Thiohalobacter thiocyanaticus: one gene and its partner. Each later gene encodes a partner of the first gene's protein in a complex. Links are inferred from orthologs where the notes say so. Each region holds a gene or a part of one and is shown in the gene's direction. Other genes may lie near its edges. The genes, in order: dapF and CFK21_RS13525.

What was found.
Region 2: the proteins of dapF (region 1) and CFK21_RS13525 are in contact, whole or in part, in a solved structure (PDB 5YGU), measured with the Escherichia coli proteins. The link is inferred for Thiohalobacter thiocyanaticus from one-to-one orthologs.

Annotation. Positions count from the first base shown.
Region 1 is NZ_AP018052.1:312,535-318,733, reverse strand. The notes cover bases 1,627-4,422. They hold dapF (diaminopimelate epimerase), read left to right. Parts: upstream 1,627-2,507; coding sequence 2,508-3,338; downstream 3,339-4,422. Other genes in these bases: xerC (tyrosine recombinase XerC), read left to right, coding at 4,054-4,422; CFK21_RS01475 (DUF484 family protein), read left to right, coding at 3,335-4,057; CFK21_RS01485 (GGDEF domain-containing protein), read left to right, coding at 1,627-2,336. Outside these bases: lysA (diaminopimelate decarboxylase), read left to right, coding at 1-1,122; more of CFK21_RS01485, read left to right, coding at 1,266-1,626; more of xerC, read left to right, coding at 4,423-4,977; ATP-dependent protease subunit HslV, read left to right, coding at 5,238-5,783; ATP-dependent protease ATPase subunit HslU, read left to right, coding at 5,787-6,199. UniProt on the Escherichia coli protein: Involved in the succinylase branch of the L-lysine biosynthesis and in the biosynthesis of the pentapeptide incorporated in the peptidoglycan moiety. Catalyzes the stereoinversion of LL-2,6-diaminopimelate (L,L-DAP) to meso-diaminopimelate (meso-DAP).
Region 2 is NZ_AP018052.1:2,915,220-2,921,551, reverse strand. The notes cover bases 1,242-4,170. They hold CFK21_RS13525 (RNA pyrophosphohydrolase), read left to right. Parts: upstream 1,242-2,405; coding sequence 2,406-2,936; downstream 2,937-4,170. Other genes in these bases: ptsP (phosphoenolpyruvate--protein phosphotransferase), read left to right, coding at 3,044-4,170; CFK21_RS13530 (HAD family hydrolase), read right to left, coding at 1,498-2,154; CFK21_RS13535 (FecCD family ABC transporter permease), read right to left, coding at 1,242-1,501. Also shown: CFK21_RS13540 (ABC transporter ATP-binding protein), read right to left, coding at 1-509; more of CFK21_RS13535, read right to left, coding at 506-1,241; more of ptsP, read left to right, coding at 4,171-5,311; CFK21_RS13515 ((2Fe-2S)-binding protein), read left to right, coding at 5,451-5,663; bfr (bacterioferritin), read left to right, coding at 5,770-6,234; CFK21_RS13505 (hypothetical protein), read right to left, coding at 6,324-6,332. UniProt on the Escherichia coli protein: Master regulator of 5'-end-dependent mRNA decay.

The DNA of each region.
Region 1 (6,199 bases):
GACGCCGCCCTGGCCGGCCGGCCGCACCGGGTCTGCTATGCCGTCAAGGCCAATTCCAACCTGGCGCTGCTGAATTGCCTGGCCCGGCTGGGCTCGGGTTTCGACATCGTCTCCGGCGGCGAACTGGCCCGGGTGCTGGCCGCCGGCGGCGACCCGGCGAAGGTGGTCTTCTCCGGCGTGGCCAAGACCGCCGCGGAGATGCGCCAGGCCCTGGAGGCCGGTATCCACTGCTTCAATGTGGAATCGCTGAGCGAGCTCGAGCGCCTGGCCGAGGTGGCCGCCGATGTGGATATCCCGGCGCCGGTCTCGCTGCGGGTCAACCCGGACGTGGACGCCGGCACCCACCCCTACATCTCCACCGGGCTGAAGGAGAACAAGTTCGGCATCGACATCGGCGAGGCCGAGGCCATCTATCGCGACATCGCCGGACACCGGCATCTGCGCGTGATCGGCATCGACTGCCACATCGGTTCCCAACTCACCCGCACCGAGCCCTTCATCGATGCCCTGCGCCGGGTGCTGGCGCTGGTCGACCGGCTGGCGGCGGACGGCATCGTACTCGAGCACCTGGACCTCGGCGGCGGCCTGGGCATCCGCTACCGCGACGAGACCCCGCCGGAGCCGGCCGAGTATGTCGCGCCGCTGCTGGCCGAACTGGGCGACCGCGCGCTGGAGATCCTGATCGAGCCGGGGCGGGCCATCGCGGGCAACGCCGGCATCCTGGTCACCCGGGTCGAGTACCTCAAGCGGACCGAGGCGCACAACTTCGCCATTGTCGATGCCGGCATGAACGATCTGATCCGGCCTTCGCTCTACAGCGCCTGGCAGGAGATCATCCCGGTCCGGCCGCGCCAGGACACCGAATCCCGCTGCTACGACATCGTCGGGCCGGTGTGCGAGACCGGCGACTTCCTGGGCAAGGCGCGTGAACTGGCGCTGACGGCAGGCGACCTGCTGGCGGTGCGCTCGGCCGGGGCCTACGGCTTCACCATGAGCTCCAACTACAACTCGCGACCGCGGCCGCCCGAGATCATGGTCGACGGCGACCGGATCCACCTCATCCGCCCGCGCGAGGCCATCGAGGATCTGTACCGGGGCGAGACACTGCTGCCGGAGGATTGACCTCGCCGCTTCAGTATGGATAAGTGGTAACAACGTCGCGCTGGCGGACAACTCCCGGGACTGCCCGGCCCCTTCACATTCTTCTGTCTGGGGTCATTCGTGCAGCCCGCGGGGTGCCCGCATGAACAAATCAGAAGCAGTGAATGAATAACCCGACACGTCCCAGCCCGGGCACTGCCCAGGCGCTGAATGTCGACCGCAACCGGCAGGCCTTCATCATCGCCCTGTTCTCCACCGTGGGCTCGGCCTACCTGTTCATGTTCGGCTTCAGCGCCCTGACCCGCGGCGATTATATCCTCGGCGGGCTGCTGGTCTGCTCGGCCCTGGCCGGCATCAGCAACTACCTGCTGTTCCGGCAGCTGCACAACTACCGCAGCGCGGCCGGGGTGGTGATTACCATCATGGCCGTCACCTGCCTGTACCTGCTGGTCACCGGCGGCGTGAACGGCACCGGGCCGCTGTGGAGCTATATCGCCATTCCCCTGATCCTGTTCATGTACGGCCCGCGCCTGGGCGGGAGCCTGCTCGGCGCCTATTTCCTGGTCATGGCAACGCTGCTGCTGATCCCGGCCAATCCGCTGCTGCAGACTGAATATGCGTCGGATTTCACCACCCGCTTCCTCGCCTCCTTCCTGGCGGTGAGCATCATGTCCTACGTGCATGAGTATTCCCGCTTCAAGGCCAATCTCGCCATGCAGTCGCTGCGCCAGGCAATGGAACGGGAGGCCCGCACCGATACCCTGACCGGCCTGCCCAACCGCCGCGCCATGTACGAACAGCTGCAGCAGGAACTGGCCCGCGCCCGCCGCATGCGTCACCCCTGGTGCCTGCTGCTGTGTGACCTGGATGATTTCAAGCAGATCAACGACAGCCACGGCCACCAGGTCGGCGATGCGGTACTCAAGGAGACCGGCCGCATCCTCAGACACTGCCTGCGCGCCAGCGACTTCTCCGCCCGCTGGGGAGGCGAGGAATTCCTGGTGCTGCTGCCCGAGACCGACCTGCACGAGGCCGAGGCGGTCGCCGAAAAAATCCGCGAGCAGATCAGCCATATCCGCATCGACGGCGTGGAGCGCAGCTTCACCATCAGCATCGGGGTGTATCAGGCCGACAGCCGCGGCGGTCTCGACGACCAGCTGCGCCAGGCCGACCGCCGGTTGTATGCAGCCAAGCGCAGCGGCAAGAACCGGGTGGTCAGCACCGAACCGGCATGAGGCCAATGCGGATCGCCGCGCAAGCACAGGGAAACAAAAAACAATACAATGTCTTGTGGGCGCTGCATTATGGCCCTTGGATGCACAGCCGACTATTAGCCCGTCATCCCGGCGCAGGCCGGGATGACGGCAGATTTGTGAGTTATTGCGCAACTCCGGACGATTGACTGCATGAACCTGCGTTTCACCAAGATGCACGGCCTGGGCAACGACTTCGTCGTCATCGATGCGGTCAACCAGCGCGTGGCCCTGAATCCCGACCAGGTGCGCCACCTGGCCGACCGCCATCGCGGCATCGGCTGCGACCAGCTGCTGCTGGTCGAACCCGCGACCGACCCTGCGGCCGACTTCCGCTACCGCATCTACAATGCCGATGGCGGCGAGGTCGAGCAGTGCGGCAATGGCGCGCGCTGCTTCATGCGCTTCGTGCATGACCAGGGCCTGACTGCCAAACGCGCGCTGACCGTGCAGACCCTGGCGGGACCGATCGCACTGCGCCTGGAGGACGACGGCCAGGTCACGGTGGACATGGGTCCGCCGCGGCTGGAGCCGGCCGCCATTCCCTTTCAGGCGCCGGCGCGCGCGCCTGTGTACAGCCTCGAGGTCGAGGGGCAGGAATACACGATCGGCGCCCTGTCCATGGGCAACCCGCACGCCGTGCTCACGGTCGAGGACATCGACCGGGCGCCGGTGGCAACCCTGGGGCCGCGCATCGAGCATCACCCGCGATTTCCCAACCGGGTCAATGTGGGCTTCATGCAGATTGACGCACCGGACCATATTCACCTGCGGGTATTCGAACGCGGTGTGGGCGAGACCCGCGCCTGCGGCACCGGCGCCTGTGCCGCCGCAGTGGCCGGAAGGCTGCAGGGCCGGCTCGACGCGCGTGTGCGCGTCAGCCTGCCCGGCGGCGATCTTGTGATAAGCTGGTCGGGCGAGGATGCATCCGTTTTCATGACCGGACCGGCGGTCAGCGTGTTTGAGGGGACACTCCAGCTATGAACACACAGAACAATCTGGACACCCGCAGCGAGGCAGCCAGCGAGATCGACGCCGGGCAGGTCGCCGATTATCTGCGCCGGCACCCGGACTTCTTCGAGCAGCAGCCGCAGCTGCTGACCCAACTCGAACTCTCACATCCAAGCGGGGCGGCCGTGTCCCTGATCGAGCGCCAGGTGGAGAGCCTGCGGGAGCAGAACCGCCAGTACAAGCATAAGCTGATGGAACTGGTGCAGATCGGCCGCGACAACGACGCCCTGCACCAGAACCTGCACCGGCTGACGGTCGCCCTGATGCAGGCCCACGGCCTGGAGGCCGCACTGCAGACCCTGTTCGATCACCTCTATGGCGAATTCAACGCCGATGCCGTGGCCCTGGCGATTCAGGGGCTGCCGCGCGCGGTCGCCAGCGAACAGGTACGCCTGATCCATGCCGGCGAGCCCGCGCTGTGCCAGTTCGAACGCGTCCTGCAGCAGGGCCAGTGCCTGTGCGGCCACCTGCGTCCGGAACAACTCGATTACCTGTTCGGCGACCGCGTCACCCGGGTGCAGTCGGCCGCGCTGCTGCCGCTCGGCGGCACCCCCGCCGTCGGCATGCTTGCGATCGGCAACGAGGACGCGAACTATTACCACCCGGGCATGGACACCCATTTCCTGCGCAACCTGAGCGACCTGATCGGCTGCGCCCTTGCCCCCTACCTCGAGGCCCCGGAACCGGCGTGAGCGCCGAACCGGCATGGGCGGACGTCGAGGCCTACCTGCAGCACCTGGCCCATGAACGCCGCCTCTCTGGGCACACCCTCAGCAACTACCGACGCGACCTCCGTGCCCTGGTCGATTATCTCCGGGAACAGGATGGCCTCGACTGGGACCGGCTCAGCGCCCATGAACTGCGCGCCTTCGCCGCGCGCGAGCATCGCCGCGGCCTGGGCGGGCGCAGCATCCAGCGTCGCCTGTCCGCCGCCCGCGGCCTGTTCGAGTTCCTGATCCGCCAGGGCCGGCTCACGCACAACCCGGCCCGGGACATCCGCGCCCCCAGGAGCCCGCGCCGGCTGCCGGCCGTGCTGGACGTGGACCGCATGAGCCAGCTGCTGCAGCCCGCCGGCGAGGATCCGCTGGAGCGCCGCGACCAGGCCATGCTGGAACTGATCTACTCCTCCGGCCTGCGCCTGGCCGAGCTGGTCGGACTGGACTGCAACGATCTCGATCTGCGCGATGCCCTGGTCAGCGTCACCGGCAAGGGCAATCGCAGCCGGGTGCTGCCGGTCGGACGCCAGGCCCGTACGGCACTGGCGCGCTGGCTGGAGGTCCGCACCGAACTGGCCGCGCCGGACGAACCGGCCCTGTTCGTCAGCCGCCGCGGCAGCCGGCTCACGCCGCGCAGCGTCCAGCAGCGGCTGGACCGCCGCGCCCGCGCCCGCGGCCTGCCGGGGCGCGTGCATCCGCACATGCTGCGCCATGCCTTCGCCAGCCACCTGCTCGAATCCAGCGGCGACCTGCGCGCGGTGCAGGAACTGCTTGGGCATGCCGACATCAGCACCACCCAGATCTATACCCATCTGGACTTCCAGCACCTGGCCGAGGTCTACGACCAGGCCCATCCGCGGGCGCGCAAGCGGAAAGGAGTAAGGAGCGAGGAGTAACGTAGGATGGGTGGAACGCAGCGCAACCCATCATTCCCTGTGCCAGGCGATGGGTTACGGCGCGTGGCGCCTCCACCCATCCTACGCTCTTACAACTGGGGCGGGTTCCGACCGAATTGATTTGCCCGCCGCGAAGCGGCCGGGCAATTCAACCCCACATCCTCTGCGCCTCCGAGCCTCTGCGTTCCCGGCTCCCGGCCTGACCCGGAGCCACCCTTTCAGGTACAATCCCCAGTCCCTCGCAACAGGAGAGCGCGTCAGTGGAACAATTCGACGGCACCACGATCCTGTCGGTGCGCCGCGGCAACCAGGTGGTAATCGGCGGCGACGGCCAGGTCACGCTCGGCAACACCGTGCTCAAGGGCAATGCGCGCAAGGTGCGCACCCTGTATCAGGGCAAGGTGATCGCCGGCTTCGCCGGCGGCACCGCTGACGCCTTTACCCTGTTCGAGCGCTTCGAGGCCAAGCTGGAGAAGCACCGCGGCAATCTCACCCGCGCCGCCGTCGAGCTGGCCAAGGACTGGCGCACCGACCGCGCCCTGCGCCGGCTGGAGGCGCTGCTGGCGGTGGCGGACAGGACCGCCTCGCTGATCATCACTGGCAACGGCGACGTGGTCGAACCCGAGGAAGGCCTGATCGCCATCGGCTCCGGCGGCCCCTTCGCCCAGGCCGCGGCCCGCGCCCTGCTGGAGAACACCGAACTGGAGGCGCGTGAGATCGTCGAACGCGGCCTGCACATCGCCGCCGACATCTGCATCTACACCAACCGCAACCTCACCATCGAAACCCTGACGGACGAAGGCTGACCCATGTCGGAAATGACGCCGCGCGAAATCGTCCAGGAACTGGACAAGCATATCATCGGTCAGCAGTCGGCCAAGCGCGCCGTGGCCATCGCCCTGCGCAACCGCTGGCGCCGCATGCAGGTCGACGAGACCCTGCGCAACGAGATCACGCCCAAGAACATCCTGATGATCGGCCCCACCGGCGTGGGCAAGACCGAGATCGCGCGCCGACTGGCGCGGCTGGCCAATGCGCCCTTCATCAAGATCGAGGCCACCAAGTTCACCGAGGTCGGCTATGTCGGACGCGATGTCGAATCCATCATCCGCGACCTGGTCGACATCGCCATCAAGATGACCCGTGAGCAGGAGATGAAAAAGGTCGGCCACCGCGCCGAGGACGCCGCCGAGGAGCGCATCCTGGACGCCCTGCTGCCGTC
Region 2 (6,332 bases), 2.6 Mb from region 1 along the record:
AGGTGGTTGGTCGGCTCGTCCAGCAGCAGCAGGGCCGGGTCCTGCACCAGCAGGGTGGCGAAGGCCAGGCGCCGGCGCTCGCCGCCGGACAGGGTCTGGATGTTGCGTTCGGCCAGCGCCAGCAACTCGAGCTCCCCCAGGATCTGATCGACCCGCGCCACTTCCTCGCGCCCCTCCCACTGCCAGCCGCCCAGATGCGGATAGCGTCCCAGCAGGGCGGCCTCGCGCAGCTGCAGGGGAAAGGGGTCGTGATTGTCCTGCGGCATCAGGCCCAGGCGCCGGGCCAGGGGCTTGCGCGCAAAGGATTCGAGCGGCTGTTCGTCGATGAGGATGCGGCCGGTCTCCGGCTGGCGCAGTCGCGCCAGGCAGTGCAGCAGGGTGGTCTTGCCCGAGCCGTTGGGGCCGAGGATGGCCCAGCACTGACCCGGTTCCACCGCCAGGTCCAGGCCCGCGACCAGGCGCCGCGGACCGATATTGATGCCGAGCTGTTCGGCGCGCAGCAGGCTCATGCCGGCTCCGTGGCCCGCGCCTGGCGGGTGAGCAGGTACAGGAACAGCGGCACGCCGAGAAAGGCGGTGACCACGCCCACCGGCAGCTGCTGGGGCGCGAGCAGGGTACGGCCGAGGGTGTCGGCCAGCACCAGCAGACTGCCGCCGGCCAGCGCCGCGGCGGGAATGAGGAAGCGATGGTCGCGGATGCCCAGCAGCCGGATCAGGTGCGGGATCACCAGCCCGACGAAGCCGATGCTGCCCGCCTGACTCACGGCCAGGGCGGTGGCCAGGGCCGCCAGCACATACAGCAGCACCAGGGTGTGGCCGACGGCCGCACCCAGCGTGGCCGCCGTACTCTGGCCCAGCAACAGCAGGTTGAGGGTGCGGCCCAGCCCGACGGCAACCACGAGCAACAGCAGCAGCCACAGACCGCCCAGGCGGATCGGGGCGGCGGTGTTCAGATCCCCCATGAGCCAGAACAGCAGGCCGTGCACCCGTTCGGCCGGGGCGATGGTGAGCAGGAAGGTGATGATCGCGCCCCAGCCGGCGGCGACCACGATGCCGGTCAGCAGCAGCCGGTGGCTGTGCCAGCGCTGCAGGCCGCCGCCGAGTTGGAATACCACGAGGGTGGAGAGCAGGGCGCCGGCAAAGGCCAGGGTCTGTACCGCCAGGCCGGACAGGCCCAGCAGCAGGGCGCCGAGCGCACCCACCGCCGCGCCGCCGGAGGTGCCCAGTACATAGGGGTCGGCCAGCGGATTGCGCAGCAGCACCTGCATCAGCACCCCGGCCAGGGCCAGCAGACCGCCGACCTGGAAGGCCAGCAGGGCGCGCGGCAGGCGCAGTTCCCAGACCAGGGTCCGGGGCCAGTCGGGGCCGCGATCCAGCAGGGCCTGGAGGATGGCCGCCGGCCCCAACTCCACACTGCCCAGGCCGGCGGCCAGCAGCAGAGTCAGTCCGCTGAGCAGCGCGAGCAGCAGCAGGAGCGACAGCGGGCGCGACGGCACACTCATTCCCGCAGACTGATCACCGGCCAGCCCCGGGCCAGTGCGGTATGGCGCAGGGTATCGTCGGGATCGACCGCCACCGGGTGGGTGACCCGCTCCAGCAGCGGCAGGTCATTGTGCGAATCGCTGTAGAACCAGCTGCGGTCCAGGTCCGCGCCGTTCGCCTGCAGCCACTGCTCCAGCCGCTTGACCTTGCCGGCCTGGAAACAGGGGATGTCGAAGCTGCGGCCGGTGTAGACCCCGTCGTGCTGTTCCACCTCGGTGGCCAGCAGGTGCTCGACCCCGAAGCGCTCGGCAATGGGCGCGGTGATGAAGCGGTTGGTGGCGGTGATGATGACCAGGGTGTCACCCGCGCTGCGGTGGCGTTCCAGCAGATCGCGGGCGGCCGGCAGCATGATGGGTTCGATCAGTTCCCTTACGAAGGCCTCGCGCCAGCGATGCAGCTGCGCCGGCGGATGCTCGGCCAGCGGGCGCAGGGAGAAGGCGAGAAAGGCCTGGATGTCCAGCGTGCCCGCCTGATACTGCTGGTAGAAGCGGTGGTTTTCCTGTTCGTAGAGATCGGCGTCGACGATGCCGTTCTCGACCAGGAACCGGCCCCACAGATAGTCGCTGTCCCCGCCCAGCAGGGTGTTGTCGAGATCGAACAGGGCCAGTGCCACCGGCGGCTCTCCTTGGTGTGGGTCGAAGATGTATGCGCTTGCCTTGCCAGCGGGCATTCTACTGGAAGCCTCCGTCGCGTCGCATCCGTGCCGCCCGCCACAGGCGCTTCCGGCTGCGGCGGCGAGGGGTAGGTCACATTCAAATTCAAGTGCTTAGCGGCGATCGTATGCATGGCGGGGTACGATTTGCCGCCCGACCGGGCTTTATGTGAAAATAGAAATGTCGGAAATCCTGCCTGAAGGGTGTGCAAGTGATTGATCCGGATGGATATCGTCCCAATGTCGGCATCATCCTGAGTAATCAGGAGGGGGAACTGCTGTGGGCGCGCCGTCTGGGTCAGAATGCCTGGCAATTCCCCCAGGGCGGTATCCGCACCGACGAGACCCCCGAGGAGGCGCTCTTTCGCGAGTTGCATGAGGAGGTCGGACTCTCACCCCTGCATGTCGAGATCATCGGCGCGACCCGCGGCTGGCTGCGTTACCGTCTGCCCGACCGCTACATCCGCCGTCATTCGCGGCCCCTGTGCATCGGCCAGAAGCAGGTCTGGTTCCTGCTCCGGCTGTTGGGCGAAGAGGCGGATGTGCGGCTCAACGCCACCGATCATCCCGAGTTCGACGACTGGCGCTGGGTCGATTACTGGCGGCCTCTGCACGAGGTGGTGCCGTTCAAGCGCGGTGTATACAAGCGTGCCCTGCGCGAACTGGCGCCGCTGCTGTTTCCCGGCGGTGCGCCGCCGCTGCCGCGCAACCGCCATCGCTTCGCGACCCGCGCCCGACGCTGACCCGCCCCAATCCCCACCTGCCCCGTGGACGTTAGCGCCGCGCCCCGGATCTGGGACATAATCCCCTCACTATTCTGATAAAGGCCTGAGGCATGCCCCCAGCCGATATGTTCGACAGCCTGCGCCGGATCATCCAGGCGGTGAATGCGGCGCCGGACCTGAACACCGCGCTCAATATCATCGTCCAGCGGGTCAAGCAGACCATCGGGGCCGATGTGGCCTCGGTGTACTTCCGCGATGCCGACGGCCAGCTGGTGCTGATGGCCACCGACGGCCTGAATCCGGCCGCGGTCGGCATGGTCCGGCTCGATGACGGCGAGGGCCTGGTGGGGCTGGTGGTGGAACGCGCCGAGCCGGTCAATCTCGAGGACGGACCCGCGCATCCGCGCTATCGCTATATCACCGAAACCGATGAGGAGCCCTTCCACGGCTTTCTCGGCGTGCCCATCATTCAGCATCGCCGGGTGCTGGGCGTGCTGGTGGTGCGCCAGCGCGCGGTGCGCCGTTTCGCCGAAACCGAAGAGACCTTCCTGGTCACCCTGGCGGCCCAGCTGGCCGGCGCCATCTCGCACGCCGATGCCTCGGGCGGGGTGTCGCGGCTGCTGCAGGAGGTCGGCGGTACCGCCTTCACCCTGAAGGGGCTGTCGGGCGCACCGGGCCTGGCGCTGGGTCAGGCGCTGGTGGTCTATCCGCCGGCCAATCTCGATGCCATTCCCGATCATGCCCTGCCGCCCGGAAAGGTCGAGGCCGAGCGGGCGCGCTTCCGGCAGGCGCTCGCCGAGGTCGAGGATGATATCCGCGCCCTGTCCCGGCGCATGAGCGGTTCGCTGCCGGCCGAGGACCTGGCGCTGTTCGATGCCCTGCTGCTGATGCTCTCCAGCGACACCCTGGTCGAGCCCACCCTGCGCCGCATCGGCGAGGGCAACTGGGCGCCGGGGGCGCTGCGCGAGACCATCCGCGACCATGTGAGGATCTTCGATGCCATGGAGGATGCCTACCTGCGCGAGCGTGCCGAGGACGTGCGCGACCTGGGCCGGCGCATCCTGATGCGGCTGCAGTCGGACCAGCCTCAGGTGCGGGAGGTGGCCGAGCCGACCATCCTGGTCGGCGAGGAGGTCACCGCCTCGCATCTCGCCGAGGTGCCGACGCAGCACCTGGCCGGCATCGTCTCGGCGAAGGGCTCGAGTTCCTCGCATGTGGCCATTCTGGCGCATGCCCTCGGCATTCCCGCAGTAATGGGCGTGGAGGACCTGCCGGTCAACCGGCTGGACGAGCAGAATCTGGTCATCGACGGCTATCGCGGCCAGGTCTATGTCAGGCCGACGGGCCACATGCTGGAGGAATTCGAACGGCTGGTCGGTGAGGAGGCCGAACTGGCCGCCGGGCTGGAGGAACTGGCCGCGCTGCCGGCGCTCACCCCCGACGACGTGCATGTGCCGCTGTACGTGAACACCGGCCTGCTGTCGGACATTTCGCCCTCGCTGCGCAGCGGTGCCGACGGCGTGGGCCTGTACCGCACCGAGATCCCCTTCCTGATCCGCGACGGCTTCCCCGGCGAGGAGGAACAGGTGCAGATCTACCGCCAGGTGCTGGAGGGCTTCGCGCCGCGGCCGGTGACCCTGCGCACCCTGGATATCGGCGGCGACAAGGCGCTGCCCTATTTTCCCATCCACGAGGACAATCCCTTCCTGGGCTGGCGCGGCATCCGCCTGATGCTGGATCACCCGGAGATCTTTCTCACCCAGCTGCGGGCCGTGCTCCGGGCCAGTCAGGGCCTGAACAATCTGCGCCTGATGCTGCCCATGATCAGTGACGTGGGCGAGGTCGACGAGACCCTGGAACTGATCCGGCGCGCCCACCGGGAGCTGGCCGAGGAGGGCGTGGCGGTCGAGTTGCCGCTGATCGGGGTGATGGTCGAGGTCCCCTCGGTCATCTACCAGATCCCGCAGCTGGCCAAAAGGGTGGATTTCTTCTCCGTCGGCACCAACGACCTGACCCAGTATCTGTTGGCGGTGGATCGCAACAACGCCAAGGTGGCCGAGCTCTACAACAGTCTGCACCCGGCCGTCCTGCAGGCGCTGGCCCAGATCGTCGACGAGGCCCATGCCAGCGAGCGCGAGGTCAGCGTGTGCGGCGAGATGGCCGGCGATCCGGCCGCCGCCCTGGTGCTGGTGGGCCTGGGCGTGGACAGCCTGAGCATGAGCGTGGGCTCGATCGCCCGGGTCAAGGCCGTGATCCGGGCCTTTTCGCTGGCCCGGGCGCGGGAACTGGTGTCGACCGCCCTGGGGATGGAGAAGGCTGTGGCCGTACGCGTCCTGCTCAATAATGCCCTGGAAGAGGCGGGTCTGGGCGGACTGGTACGTGCTGGCAAATAAATAACTACATGAAATAAAACATTTTACTTTTTCTGCAGCCGAAGCGAACAAGAAAAGTCCAATAAAGGTATTGCGAATCATTATCGTTCATACTAGGATTGAGCCCATGAACTGATTTCGACCGGTGAGGGCCCGATCCATGTACGTCTGCCTGTGCAAGAACATTACCTCCAGCCAGATCCGCGATGCTGTCGAGACCGGCCGTGCCGGCTGTGTTCGCAGCCTGGCTCGCGAGTTGGGCGTGGCGACCCAGTGCGGCAAGTGCGCCCGCTGTGCCCGTGAGCTGGTCGACAGTTGCGCCCGCAGCGCAGTCGAGGCCGCTCCGGCTGCCCAGCCGCAGGTCGCGGTCTAAGCACTCCCTCCATCAGCTGCCACATCCCTCCTGTCCCCGGGGTTGCATACCCCGGGCTTTGCGGTTATTTCTTTGGTCGTCACTCAAACACCAACAAGGATTTCCCATGAAAGGCGACGATCAGGTCATCAGCTATCTCAATAAGGCACTCAAGAACGAACTGACCGCCATCAATCAGTATTTTCTGCATGCGCGCATGTATGAGAACTGGGGCTTGAGTCAACTCAACGAACACGAATACGGCGAGTCCATCGACGAGATGAAGCACGCCGATGCGCTGATCAAGCGCATCCTGTTCCTGGACGGTCTGCCGAACCTGCAGGATCTGGGCAAGTTGCATATCGGCGAGAACACGCGTGAGATGCTGGAATGCGACCTCAAGCTCGAGCAGGAAGCCGTGCCGCTGCTGCGCGAGGCCATCGCTTATTGCGAGCAGAGCGGCGACTATGTCAGCCGTGAGTTGTTCGAATCCATCCTCGCAAGTGAGGAGGAGCACATCGACTGGCTGGAGACCCAGCTGGAGCTCATGGGCAAGGTGGGCGAGCAGAACTATCTGCAGTCGATGATGTAGAGATCTGCGCCGAAAGGGTGCAGTGAAGCTGCACTCTGCCAAAAAAAACGCGGGACAAGCCCGCGTTTTTTCACTCAGTATATTTCGCGTTATTCATA